One region of the Bacillus sp. LLTC93 genome, then DNA from elsewhere that is predicted to be linked to it. Evidence: riboswitches for the same ligand, from Rfam matches in the RefSeq annotation. Region 1 holds a riboswitch; each other region holds the start of a gene.
What was found. A riboswitch is a leader RNA that binds a small molecule or an ion and turns the genes downstream of it on or off. The one in region 1 is predicted to bind S-adenosylmethionine.
Positions count from the first base shown of each region.

Region 2: another riboswitch for S-adenosylmethionine. It lies ahead of C6W18_RS10295 (DUF2292 domain-containing protein); the one in region 1 lies ahead of metK (methionine adenosyltransferase).
Region 3: another riboswitch for S-adenosylmethionine. It lies ahead of C6W18_RS12215 (methionine biosynthesis PLP-dependent protein); the one in region 1 lies ahead of metK (methionine adenosyltransferase).
Region 4: another riboswitch for S-adenosylmethionine. It lies ahead of mtnK (S-methyl-5-thioribose kinase); the one in region 1 lies ahead of metK (methionine adenosyltransferase).

Region 1 is NZ_PVME01000007.1:30,685-33,855, reverse strand. Features, by position in the region: gene asnB (asparagine synthase (glutamine-hydrolyzing)) at 1-147, opposite strand, end outside; gene metK (methionine adenosyltransferase) at 296-1,498, opposite strand; SAM riboswitch class I at 1,692-1,826, opposite strand; gene pckA (phosphoenolpyruvate carboxykinase (ATP)) at 2,054-3,171, shown strand, end outside.
Region 2 is NZ_PVME01000003.1:164,363-167,533, reverse strand. Features, by position in the region: gene pyrF (orotidine-5'-phosphate decarboxylase) at 1-11, shown strand, start outside; gene pyrE (orotate phosphoribosyltransferase) at 19-657, shown strand; SAM riboswitch class I at 928-1,030, shown strand; gene C6W18_RS10295 (DUF2292 domain-containing protein) at 1,147-1,251, shown strand; gene C6W18_RS10290 (phosphoadenylyl-sulfate reductase) at 1,297-1,998, shown strand; gene cysP (sulfate permease) at 2,012-3,076, shown strand; gene sat (sulfate adenylyltransferase) at 3,134-3,171, shown strand, end outside.
Region 3 is NZ_PVME01000003.1:521,967-525,137, reverse strand. Features, by position in the region: gene C6W18_RS12220 (alpha/beta hydrolase) at 1-708, opposite strand, end outside; SAM riboswitch class I at 929-1,050, shown strand; gene C6W18_RS12215 (methionine biosynthesis PLP-dependent protein) at 1,129-2,247, shown strand; gene metC (cystathionine beta-lyase) at 2,244-3,171, shown strand, end outside.
Region 4 is NZ_PVME01000003.1:365,819-368,989, reverse strand. Features, by position in the region: gene mtnA (S-methyl-5-thioribose-1-phosphate isomerase) at 1-612, opposite strand, end outside; gene mtnK (S-methyl-5-thioribose kinase) at 619-1,812, opposite strand; SAM riboswitch class I at 1,893-2,050, opposite strand; gene C6W18_RS11320 (pyridoxal phosphate-dependent aminotransferase) at 2,213-3,171, shown strand, end outside.

The DNA.
Region 1 (3,171 bases):
TCCAAATCCTACATGTTCATCATGGAAGTATCCCTCATCATCCGGACCACGATGAACGATGAGACGATTCATTTGTTTAATTAACTCTTCCTGCTCAGTAGTTTCGGACAATGGACGGTGATTAAATACACCAACAAACCCACACATATTATTGCCTCCACGTTATGTTATTTCTTAAAAGTAGACCTATAATTAGACAGTTATTTGTCCGATTTTGTTTCACATTTTTTTGCTTTTTGTAGAATTTTTTTTAATCAAAAGGAAAACCGCTTAAAATAAGCGGTTTTCTATGTTGTTATTGTCCTAATGCTTCTTTGCGAAGCGTGTCGGCTTTATCCGTTTTTTCCCACGGGAGATCTAAGTCGTGACGGCCAAAATGTCCGTATGCAGCTGTTTGTTTATAGATCGGACGACGCAAATCGAGCATTTTAATAATGCCAGCCGGACGTAGATCAAAGTTCGCACGAACCACTTCAATTAATTTTTCTTCAGAAGCTTTTCCTGTTCCGAATGTATCAATTGAAATCGATACAGGCTGTGCAACACCAATTGCATAAGCAAGTTGTACTTCACAAGAATCTGCAAGGCCAGCTGCTACGATGTTTTTCGCTACGTAACGAGCAGCATATGCCGCAGAACGGTCAACCTTTGTTGCGTCCTTACCAGAGAAAGCACCGCCGCCATGACGAGCGTAGCCGCCATACGTATCAACGATGATTTTACGTCCAGTTAAACCAGCATCCCCTTGAGGTCCACCGATCACGAAACGGCCTGTTGGGTTAATAAAGTATTTTGTCTCTTCATCAATCAGTTCACTTGGAACCACTGGGCGGATGACATGCTCTTTTAAGTCGCTTTGAATTTGTTCAAGCGTCACTTCTGGTGCATGCTGTGTAGAGATAACCACCGTGTCAATACGAACTGGTTTGTTTTGTTCATCATATTCAACTGTTACTTGTGTTTTTCCATCTGGGCGAAGGTATGCAAGTGTTTGATCCTTGCGTACTTCTGTTAAACGACGAGATAATTTATGCGCTAGTGAAATCGGCAGCGGCATCAGCTCTTCTGTTTCGTTGTTTGCAAAACCAAACATAAGCCCTTGGTCACCTGCACCAATCGCATCAATTTCTTCGTCAGTCATTGTTCCTTCACGTGCTTCAAGCGCTTTGTCTACACCTTGCGCAATATCAGCAGACTGTTCATCAATTGATGTTAGCACAGCACATGTTTCCGCATCAAAACCATATTTCGCACGTGTGTAGCCAATTTCCTTAATCGTGTCACGTACCGTTTTTGGAATATCGACATAAGTAGACGTTGTAATTTCACCGCTTACTAATACGAGACCGGTTGTTACAGAAGTTTCACAGGCGACACGTGCATTTGGATCTTTCTTTAAAATTTCATCTAAAATGCTGTCTGAAATTTGATCACAGATTTTATCCGGATGTCCTTCTGTCACTGATTCTGATGTAAATAAACGACGATTTTGACTCATAATGGCTATTTCCTCCTGTACAAGGCCACATCATCCCAAGATGAGGCCTCCAATATGATACGGAACTCGTTCCCTCTTATATGAAAACGTTTATATTAGAGATGTTATTGGCAATTTGTTCATATGATGTCCCAAAAATAAAAAAACCATTTCCTTCATTGCGAGGAAAGGGTCTGAGATCGCATGCCTTTCACTCTTATCGCTCAAGGTGTTCTTGTACCTTGCATCAGGTTAGCACCTTGGTTTCTCAGCATTTTCATGCCTTTTTCGTAAGAAACCGGTTGCTGGGCTTCATCGGGCCTGTCCCTCCACCAACTCGGGATAAGAGTATCCGTTCAATAAGATATCTTATCTTAAACCCTTGCGTCATGTCAATGCTTCATAGGAATTATCTCCCCGCTTTTTTCACCACATCATTAGCATCACCAAAAAGCATATTTTCATAGCAGAAATGAAAAAACACACACAAAAATATTTAAATAGTATAGACTATTATTATCAATGTGTTATACTAATCAAAACAAACAAATTCAACGGTAAAGGAAGGGTTTTTTTATGAACTCAGTGGATTTAAAAGAAGATTTGCAGTCATTGCTCTCATTAGAAAATACGCACCAAAATTTATCTGTTCCGAAACTTGTTGAAAAGATTTTGGCACGTAATGAAGGCGTTTTAACATCAACAGGAGCTGTCCGCGCCACAACTGGTGCTTACACTGGACGTTCGCCTAAAGATAAATTTATCGTCAAAGAAGAAAGCTCTGAGCATAAAATCGATTGGGGTCATGTAAACCAGCCGATCTCTAAAGATGCATTTGATCGTTTATATACAAAGGTTGTCTCATACTTAAAAGAACGTGATGAACTATTTGTCTTTGAAGGGTTTGCCGGCGCTGACGAAAGATACCGTATGCCGATTACAGTGATAAACGAATTTGCATGGCACAATCTCTTTGCAAAGCAGCTATTCATCAGACCTGATGGATCAACGCCATCATCAAACGAAAAACCTTTCACCATCTTATCTGCACCTCACTTTAAAGCAGATCCTGAAACAGATGGAACGAACTCTGAAACGTTCATTATCGTTTCTTTTGAAAAACGGACGATTCTTATCGGTGGAACAGAGTATGCAGGAGAGATGAAGAAATCGATTTTCTCTGTCATGAACTACCTGCTGCCTGAGCAAGATATTTTATCAATGCACTGCTCAGCAAACGTTGGTCAAGAGGGAGATGTCGCGTTATTCTTCGGCCTTTCAGGTACTGGGAAAACAACGCTTTCTGCAAGCGCAAGCCGTAAGCTGATCGGAGACGATGAACACGGGTGGTCTGGCACAGGTGTCTTCAATATCGAGGGCGGATGCTATGCGAAATGTGTGAACTTAAGTGAAGAAAAAGAACCACAAATCTACAAAGCCATCAGCTTCGGATCAGTGCTTGAAAATGTTGTGCTTGATGAGGAAACACGTGAAGCGGATTATGATGACACATTCTTTACTGAAAACACACGTGCTGCTTACCCAATCGAAATGATTGATAACATTGTGAAACCGAGTATTGCAGGTCATCCATCTGCCATTGTCTTCTTAACAGCTGATGCGTTTGGCGTTTTACCTCCAATCAGCCGTTTAACAAAAGAACAGGCAATGTACCATTTCTTGAGTGGTTACAC
Region 2 (3,171 bases), on a different contig from region 1:
AGTGGGAGTGACCGCCGGATGAAAACGAAAATCGCTAAACATTTATTACAAATCAAAGCTGTCTCATTAAAACCAGACGCACCGTTTACGTGGGCAAGCGGCATCAAATCACCAATTTACTGTGATAACCGCCTAACTTTGTCGTACCCGGAAGTTAGACACGACATCGCTGAAGGTCTAAAAGATCTGATTCTCACTCATTTTGAGGGAGCTGAAGTGGTCGCTGGTACTGCGACAGCAGGTATTCCGCATGCGGCATTAGCGGCAGATCGCCTGAACGTGCCGATGTGTTATGTCAGAAGTAAGCCAAAAGCACACGGAAAAGGCAATCAAATTGAAGGAGTCGTATCGCCTGGTCAAAAGGTTGTTGTCGTAGAAGACCTCATTTCAACAGGAGGCAGTGTGCTTGAGGTTGTCGCTGCCCTTCAAGATGAGGGCTGTGACGTACTCGGAGTTGCGGCTATTTTCACATACGGCCTGCCAAAAGCAGCTGCAGCTTTTCAAGAGAAAAACATTCCATATGTCACACTAACAGACTATGACACGCTGACAGACGTAGCACTGGAACTAAAAGCAATTGAACCTTCTGCTATGAATAAACTAAAACGCTGGAGACAAGATCCTTCCTCTGAATCTTGGATGGAAGAAACGGTCTAAAAAGCTGTGCTTAGCTGCACAGCTTTCAGCGTGTAGACAAACCTTCGCATTCTGTGTCAGGTCTGCGCTTCGGTGCTCGTCCCTCCTGAACTTCAAAGGTTTTCTATCACGCTGAAAAAAAGAAAAAGGTCTAAAATAAAAATCATTTTAGACCTTTTTCTTTTGGTTAAAAATAGTAAAATAGACTCAAATTTAAATAAAAACTAATCCTATCAATAAAGTCGGGTTGACTTTTGTTTGAATTGTGTTAATATTTAATACAAATTAAAACTCTTATCCAGAGAGGTGGAGGGACTGGCCCGATGAAACCCGGCAACCTGCGATTCGCAAGGTGCTACTTCCTGCAAAATGATTCTATTTTGAAAGATAAGGAAATCGTGAGCTTCCTCATCTTTCTTTCGGACTGAAAGAAAGTTTTTTTATTTTAACGGTGAGGAGGAAGAGGAGATGGAAGTGAAACAAAACCAGGATGAGGACTTAGTGAAGCACATGCAAGAACTGATTGGGGATATGAAATTCGGTTCGATTACGTTGATTGTTCAGGACGGTCAAGTGATTCAAGTGGAAAAAAACGAAAAAATTAGATTGAAGTAGTGCGGAGAGTAGCAATATGAACGGTACTCCGGAAGGGGAGAAACAATGTTAACTTACGAAAATTGGCAAGAGCCGTCCATTACATTTCAAGAGGACGATTTGTATAAAGGGGCCCTATCTGTGCTGAAATGGGCGTACGGTCATTATGGTGATCAGCTCGTTTATGCATGCAGTTTTGGCATTGAGGGCATTGTCCTGATTGATCTTATTGCGAAAGTAAAAAAGGATGCGAGAATTGTTTTTTTAGATACAGGTCTGCATTTCAAGGAAACGTACGATACAATTGATGCGGTAAAGGAAAGATACCCCGGATTAGACATCGTTCTGAAAACACCTGAATTGACAGTTGAACAGCAAAACGAGCAGCATGGTGAAAAATTATGGGAAACAAATCCCCAAAGCTGCTGCCATATGCGCAAGGTCATTCCTTTGCAAGAGACACTATCTGGCTATCCGGTATGGCTTTCTGGCTTAAGAAGAGAGCAGTCACCAAAACGAGCAGGTACGAACTTTTTAAATAAGGATGAAAAATTCAAATCAGTAAAAGTATGTCCACTCATTCACTGGACGTGGAAGGACATATGGAGATATGCATCTAGAGAGGATCTTACTTATAATCCGCTGCATGACCAAGGATACCCAAGTATCGGCTGTGCACCGTGTACACAGCCAGCATTTACTGCGGATGATTTGCGTTCTGGCAGATGGTCAGGTACAGCAAAGACAGAGTGCGGATTACATGAGTAAGGGAGCATAATGTATGGAAATCGCCGCAATTTTATTTAGTTTATTCTTTGCTTTAAACATAGGCGCAAGCGGAGCAGCTGCTTCTATGGGCATTGCATATGGGTCAGGTGCAATTAAAAAGCCCATCTATGCACTCAGCGTTTGTGCAGTTGGGATTTTAGCAGGTTCAGTGATTGGCGGCGGTGAGGTCGTCAAAACGATCAGCTCTGGTATTATGCCAGAATCTGTGATTACACTTGAAATTGTTTGTATCATCATTGGTTCTGCCGCATTATCACTCTTCATAGCAAATCTGATGGCGATCCCTTTATCAACAAGTGAGGTCACAGTAGGGGCAGTGGTCGGTGTTGCTGTCGCATATAAAGTGTTATATGTGAAATCTATTTTAGTCATTGTGGCCTTTTGGATCATCATTCCAGTTGTCGCTTTTGTTTTTACCTTTGTTGTAGTCAAAATCATCAGAATGTTCCCTAAACGCAGGTTATCTAAAAAAGGCACAGCGATCTTGTCAGTCTTGCTCATTATCAGTGGATTTCTAGAGGCATTTTCAGCCGGCATGAACAATGTCGCCAATGCGGTCGGTCCGCTTGTCGCCTCAGGTGTGTTGTCTGTTGGGCAAGGAACGCTTTACGGCGGAATCTTCGTCGCAATTGGTGCCCTTTTACTTGGCAGAAGGGTGCTAGAAACAAACGGAAAGAAAATCACCCGCTATCAAACGGGTGAAGGGATTTTGTTATCGAGTACCGGTGCTGGACTCGTCATCGTCAGCTCTATTTTTGGGCTGCCAGTTCCACTTACTCAGATCACTTCCTCGTCCATTATTGGACTTGGGATGGCAAAGGGTGGACCTAACATTTTTCATAAACATATCGTGAAAAAGATGTTGAAGGTTTGGGTTGTGTCACCCTTTTTATCACTCAGCCTATCGTATCTGCTGGTGAGCCTTTTCTTAAAAGGCGACTATTACTCTATCTTTATCATGATGAGTGTACTGCTTGCCTCACTTGGTGCGCTGAGTCTGATGAAGGCAGTCAAAAATGAAAGCAGCTCTATTCATGAGCAGGGCGGCGGGATTTAACCATAAATCCGACTATTAACATCTAATAAATATGAACATTGAGAGGAAGATGAACAAATGAGTTTAACACCACATGGTGGCGTATTAATTAATCG
Region 3 (3,171 bases), on a different contig from region 1:
TAACGAAGGGGCAATGAGTGGCTGCCAAAACGTCCATTTATGATCCCCTGCGAATGTCTCAAATAAATAATCCGCACCAGACTGTTCAAGAAGGGCTTTTAAGTCTTCATTCGGTTTGATAAAATCAAGCACTTGGCCATCTGTTGTTTTCACAGCCGTTTCTTCCAATCCAATTTGATGGATAATGGCATAATGAGAAAGTGCTGTTGTCTGTTTGACGGCTTCTAAGACCGACTTATCAACATATGGAGACTGCAAAATCAGCCCACCAAATAAAGAAGGATAATCAATAGCTGTCATGAGTGAGATCGTAGCGCCTAGTGAATCCCCAATAAATGTACGTCCTGACCCAATTTGATACGTTGGATAGTGTTCATCAATATAAGGAACAAGTTCATTTGCCAAAAAGCGTTTATACGCCTCAAACTTTGTGCCATCTGGGTGATACGTATTTCGCCTTTCAGTGACATTTTCATAAGGAACACCAATGATAATCGAACGTTCCATTTCTTTGTTTTGCATCAATTCTTCCGCCTGTCTGCCTATTTTACCTAAGCGGAAATAATCATGACCATCTTGTGCAATGATGACATGATATGTATAAAGAGGGGAGTAATTAACTGGCAAATAGATTAAAACGGTCATGTCCGTTCCGAGTTCTTTTGACTGTAAGATTTCCTCTTGTATGATTCCTGTTTTCTTCACCATAATCCATTCCTCCAGCTAACCAAATTCATCACAAGTGAAACGTTTCCATTCATTGTAACATGAAAAACATCGTTGTTCCTATATGCTAACATGCAATCAAATCGACTGACATCCATTCTGTTATAAAATACAGAAAATTTTAATTAATCATGACATTTCCCCTTGAAAAATGAGTTTTAATGCGTTACAGTATTAGGAATTAGAACAGACAGACAACACATTCTTATCGTGAGAGGTGGAGGGACTGGCCCTTTGAAACCTCAGCAACCGGTATGCATCACTTCATGTGATGTACCAAGGTGCTAAATCCAGCAAGCAGCTTTTTTGCTTGGAAGATAAGAGGAAGCGATTAAACCCCTTCTTCTTATGAAGAAGGGGTTTTCTGTTTTGAAATCAGATTTTTACTTAGGATGGTGTCAAATGAAAGAACATGTGGAAACGAAATTAGCGCAAATTGGAAACCGTAGCGAAGAGGCGACTGGCACTGTCAGTCCTCCCATTTATCTTTCAACAGCATACAGACATAGAGGCATAGGTGAATCAACAGGTTTTGATTACATTCGAACGAAAAACCCAACTAGACAACTTGTAGAGGATGCGATTGCTTCGCTAGAAGAAGGGACGGCCGGTTTTGCTTTCAGTTCGGGAATGGCAGCGATCCAAACGATCATGGCTCTATTTGAGAGCGGAGATGAACTCATTGTCTCATCAGACTTATATGGCGGAACATACCGTTTGTTTGAAAACGAATGGAAAAAATACGGTTTGCGTTTTCTGTACGATGATTTTTCAGATGAAGACTGTTTACGCTCTAAAATCACGCCAAACACAAAAGCCGTCTTTATTGAAACGCCGACAAATCCACTCATGCAGGAAGCAGATATTCAAAAAATAGCGCAGATTGCAAAAGAGCATGACGCTTTGGTGATTGTCGATAACACCTTTTACACACCAGTCTTGCAAAAGCCGATTACGCTTGGAGCGGACATTGTCATTCATAGCGCAACCAAATATTTAGGCGGACATAACGACGTCCTTGCCGGGCTCGTTGTCACAAAAGGGGAGCAGCTATCTGAAGACATGTTCCAGCATCAAAATGCCATCGGAGCGGTTCTATCTCCATTTGATTCATGGCTTTTAATGAGAGGGATGAAAACATTGGCTCTTAGAATGCGCCAGCACGAGGCAAATGCGAAGGAGTTAGCAGAGTTTTTAGAGAAGCAGCCTGAGATTCAAGATGTTCTTTACCCAGGAAAGGGAGGGATGCTGTCATTCCGAGTAGCCAAAGAGGACTGGGTCAATCCATTTTTAAAGCAGCTGAAAACGATTTGTTTTGCTGAAAGTCTTGGCGGAATCGAAAGCTTCATTACGTATCCTGCCACGCAAACGCACATGGACATTCCAGAAGAAATTCGCATTGCAAACGGTGTGTGTAACAAACTGCTTCGTTTCTCTGTTGGCATTGAGCATGTGGATGACCTAAAAGCAGATTTGAAACAGGCACTATCACAAGTAAAAGAGGAGGTACACGCAAAATGACCACACACGATTGGACTCTCGAAACACAACTTGTTCATAATGCGTTTAAAACAGACCGGTCAACAGGTGCAGTCAGTGTGCCGATTCAGCATGCGTCCACATTTCATCAAAGCAGCTTTGACGAATTTGGCCAATATGACTACTCCAGATCAGGGACACCTACACGTCAAGCATTAGAGGATACCATTGCAGCGTTAGAAGGAGGAACAAGAGGGCTTGCCTTTGCATCAGGCATGGCAGCCATTTCGACCGCTTTTCTTCTTTTATCAAAAGGAGATCACGTCCTTGTCACAAGAGATGTGTATGGCGGAACATTCCGTATGATCACGCAAGTCCTTTCGAGATTTGGAATTGAGCACACCTTTGTGGATATGACAGATTTAAATGAAGTCAAACAAGGCATTCAATCGAATACGAAGGTCATTTATATGGAAACACCGTCAAACCCTACACTAGGCATTACGGATATTGAAGGCGTCGTCCAGCTTGCAAAAGAGCATGACTGTTTGACCTTCTTAGATAATACGTTTTTAACGCCTGCTCTTCAGCGGCCGCTAGACCTTGGCGTTGATATTGTGCTGCACAGCGCAACGAAATTTTTAAGCGGCCACAGTGATGTGCTGTCAGGCTTAGCAGTGGTTAAAGATGAGAAGCTGGGAGATGACCTATATTCGCTGCAAAACTCCTTCGGTGCGGTCCTTGGCGTACAGGATTGCTGGCTTGTGTTAAGAGGGCTAAAAACCCTTCAGGTCAGATTAGAAAAAGCAAGCCAAACGGCATTCGAACTGGCTTCATTTCTAAAAGAACATCCTGCGGTGAAAAAAGTATACTACCCAGGCTTAGATGACCATCCAGGTGCAGACATTCAGCGTAAGCAAGCAAGCGGAGCAGGAGCTGTTCTCTCATTTGAACTAGAAAACCAAG
Region 4 (3,171 bases), on a different contig from region 1:
CGTCAGCCTGGCGCCTTGAAGAACGGGGCGTGTTTCACAAGCATAAATATGAAGATCGAGATTTTTCTTTTTGGCTAAATAAAAAGGAGCAAGCGCTGTTCCGTAACGGCTCGTTGCGATGGAGCCTGCATTACAAATGGTCATAATACGGTCACCTGATTTAAAGAGCTGGAGGGCATTTTGACCGATTTGCCTGCATGTTTCTTCATCTTCGATTTGAATTTGAATGGCTTCATGGACAAGATCTGTTTTGGCTGCATTCACCGAAGCAGCACGCTTAATGCGCTGAAGCAGTCGGTCTAATGCCCAGGTAAGGTTCACAGCGGTTGGACGAGCACTGTTTAAGTATTCTTTTAGTCGAGCTACTTCTTGTTGAAAGACATCAATTTTTTCTGTATCAATTTCTTGGGCACTGAGCGCAAGCCCAAAAGCGGCTGTAATGCCAATAGCAGGTGCTCCGCGCACTTTTAACGTCACAATCGCATCATAGACATCTTCCTTAGTAGATAAATGCTCAAATACGGTTTCAGCCGGTAATTTTTGCTGATTCAAAATTTTAATATGGTTTTCTTCCCATTCGACGGAACGGGGAACTTCAAATTCTTTAGACAAAACCCGTCACTCCTTTACAGATTGCTGGAATAATGCGACGAGGTCAGACGCTGTTTCCACTGTATGATATTGTTTGATGAAAGTTTTTCCGAGCGTAAGTGCTGCTTTTTTCTGCTGAATTCGTTTAGTTGGTGATGGAATGGCATCAAGATCAGCGGCATGAGCAAGACCAATGGTTCGGCGAACTAGCTCACAGCCAGCAAAGCCTGTCGCTTCTTTTAAAATACGGTCAAAGGTTGTTTCTAAAAAGCTGTCCGATACACTAAACGCTTCAATGCTGTCTTCTTTCCAAGCTTTTGTGAACACTTCTTTGAATGTTGCCCATACATTGACAACATGATCAAAAAGGTGCTGCTGATCCTGCTCATTTTCACGAGATAAAGCATTCAACAGTAGATTGGCAATAAAGTGACCGATATCGAATCCAAAGGGACCGTAAAAAGCGAATTCTGGATCAATGATCTTTGTTTCAGTCTCGCTTGCAAAAATACTGCCTGTATGAAGATCTCCATGAACCAGTGTTTCAGCTGAGGTTAAGAAAATTCGCTTTAGTTCTGCTGCTTTGGCTTGCACTGCAAGATCGGTCCACAATGCTTCGGCATCTTCTCTTAATTCCTCTTCGAAGTCATTTGTTTCACTATCAAAGAAAGGGTCTGTGAAGACGAGTTTTTCTGTGATGTCACAAAGGTCAGGGTTTGTAAATTGCTTCACGAATTGTTTTTTGATTTTAGGATTTGTGGCAAAGTCAGATGTGTAAAATAGTGTTTTGCCTAAAAATTCACCGACATGAGCTGATAAATACGGGTATTGTTTTCCGGCAATTAGCCCTTTTCTGACGATTTCCAGGTGTGATAGATCCTCCATTGCTGTCACAGCAAGAGCTGTATCAGAATAATAGACTGTTGGTACGAGATGCGGTGTATATTCTGACTGCTTAATCAGTGCAGCACTTTCAATTCTTGCACGGTCTAATGTAAGCGGCCAGCTCTCCCCAACCACCTTTGCATAAGGCAGTGCCTGCTTGATGATCAAGCCATTTTCACGTTTGTGATCAAAGATATGAAAGACGTAATTTAAATTTCCGTCACCGATTTCAGTACATGTTAAATGACTACTTTCTTGGATCAAGCCAAGTCTAATTGCGAGTACAACTGCCGAGCTCTCTGTTAATTCTTCATATGATGCCGTAAGTGTAACCAATTGCTTCCCCTCCAAATCATATAAAAAAGCCTCTTTCTCCTGAGAGAAAGAGGCTTGATGGCGTGTATGCTCTAAGCCTCTCTTATCTCTCAGCACATACGTCTGATGGAATTAGCACCGTGCCCTATAAGACAATTGTCTCGGCGCTTTACTTGCTGCGCCCCACTTCACAGTGGTATTAACGGTCGGTTGCTGTTGGGGTCAAAAGGCCAAATCCCTCGCCCAACTCTCGATAAGAGAAATCAATATGTAATTGTTTTGTCTGCATGTATTTCTTAATTCAAAATATTATCAGAGCTGCTCTTCACATGTCAATCTTTTTTCAAAATTGCTTTACAATTCATAAAACAATCTATTACAGTGAGTGTATTGTCATGTAACTTGAATAGAAGGTGAAAAAATGGAATTCCAGCAATCAGATGTGTTGAAACATTTACCGAAACAGTTTTTTGCGTCGCTTGTCCAAAAAGTGCAGAAAAAAGTGCAGGAAGGGGCCGATATCATTAATTTAGGTCAGGGAAATCCTGATCAGCCAACCCCGCCGCATATTGTCAAAGCCATGCAGGAAGCGGTAGCAAAACCGGAAAATCACCAATACTCTTCATTCCGCGGGACGGCGAAACTAAAAAAGGCCGCCGCCGCCTTTTATGAAAGAGAATATGGGGTTACGCTTGATCCAATGACGGAGATCGCGATTTTATTTGGCGGGAAAGCGGGACTTGTTGAACTGCCTCAATGCCTTTTGAATCCGGGTGATACGCTGCTTGTCCCAGACCCAGGTTATCCTGATTACTGGTCTGGCGCCGTGCTTGCTGGAGCTCATATGGTTACCATGCCTCTTCTTGAACAAAATGATTTTTTACCTGACTACCATCTATTGTCAGAGGCTGATAAGAAAAAGGCAAAATTGATGTACTTAAATTACCCAAACAATCCGACTGGTGCCACTGCAAGTCGTGCATTTTTTGAAGAAACCGTGACTTTTGCGAAAGATCACAAATTGTGTGTTGTCCATGATTTCGCATATGGTGGCATTGGATTCGATGGAGAAAAGCCGGTCAGCTTCCTGCAAATAGATGGAGCGAAAGAGACGGGTATTGAAATTTACACATTGTCCAAAACATATAATATGGCCGGCTGGAGAGTTGGTTTTGCAGCAGGAAATTCTTCTGTCATTGAAGCGATCGAGCTTTATCAGGATCATCTGTTTGTGTCACTGTTTAAAGCGACTCAAGATGCAGCAGCAGAAGCTCTTTTAAGCGATCAAACGTGCGTACAGGAGCAAAATGATCGTTATGAAAAAAGACGAAATACATGGATTGCTGCATGTAAGGACATTGGCTGGGACGTAACTGCACC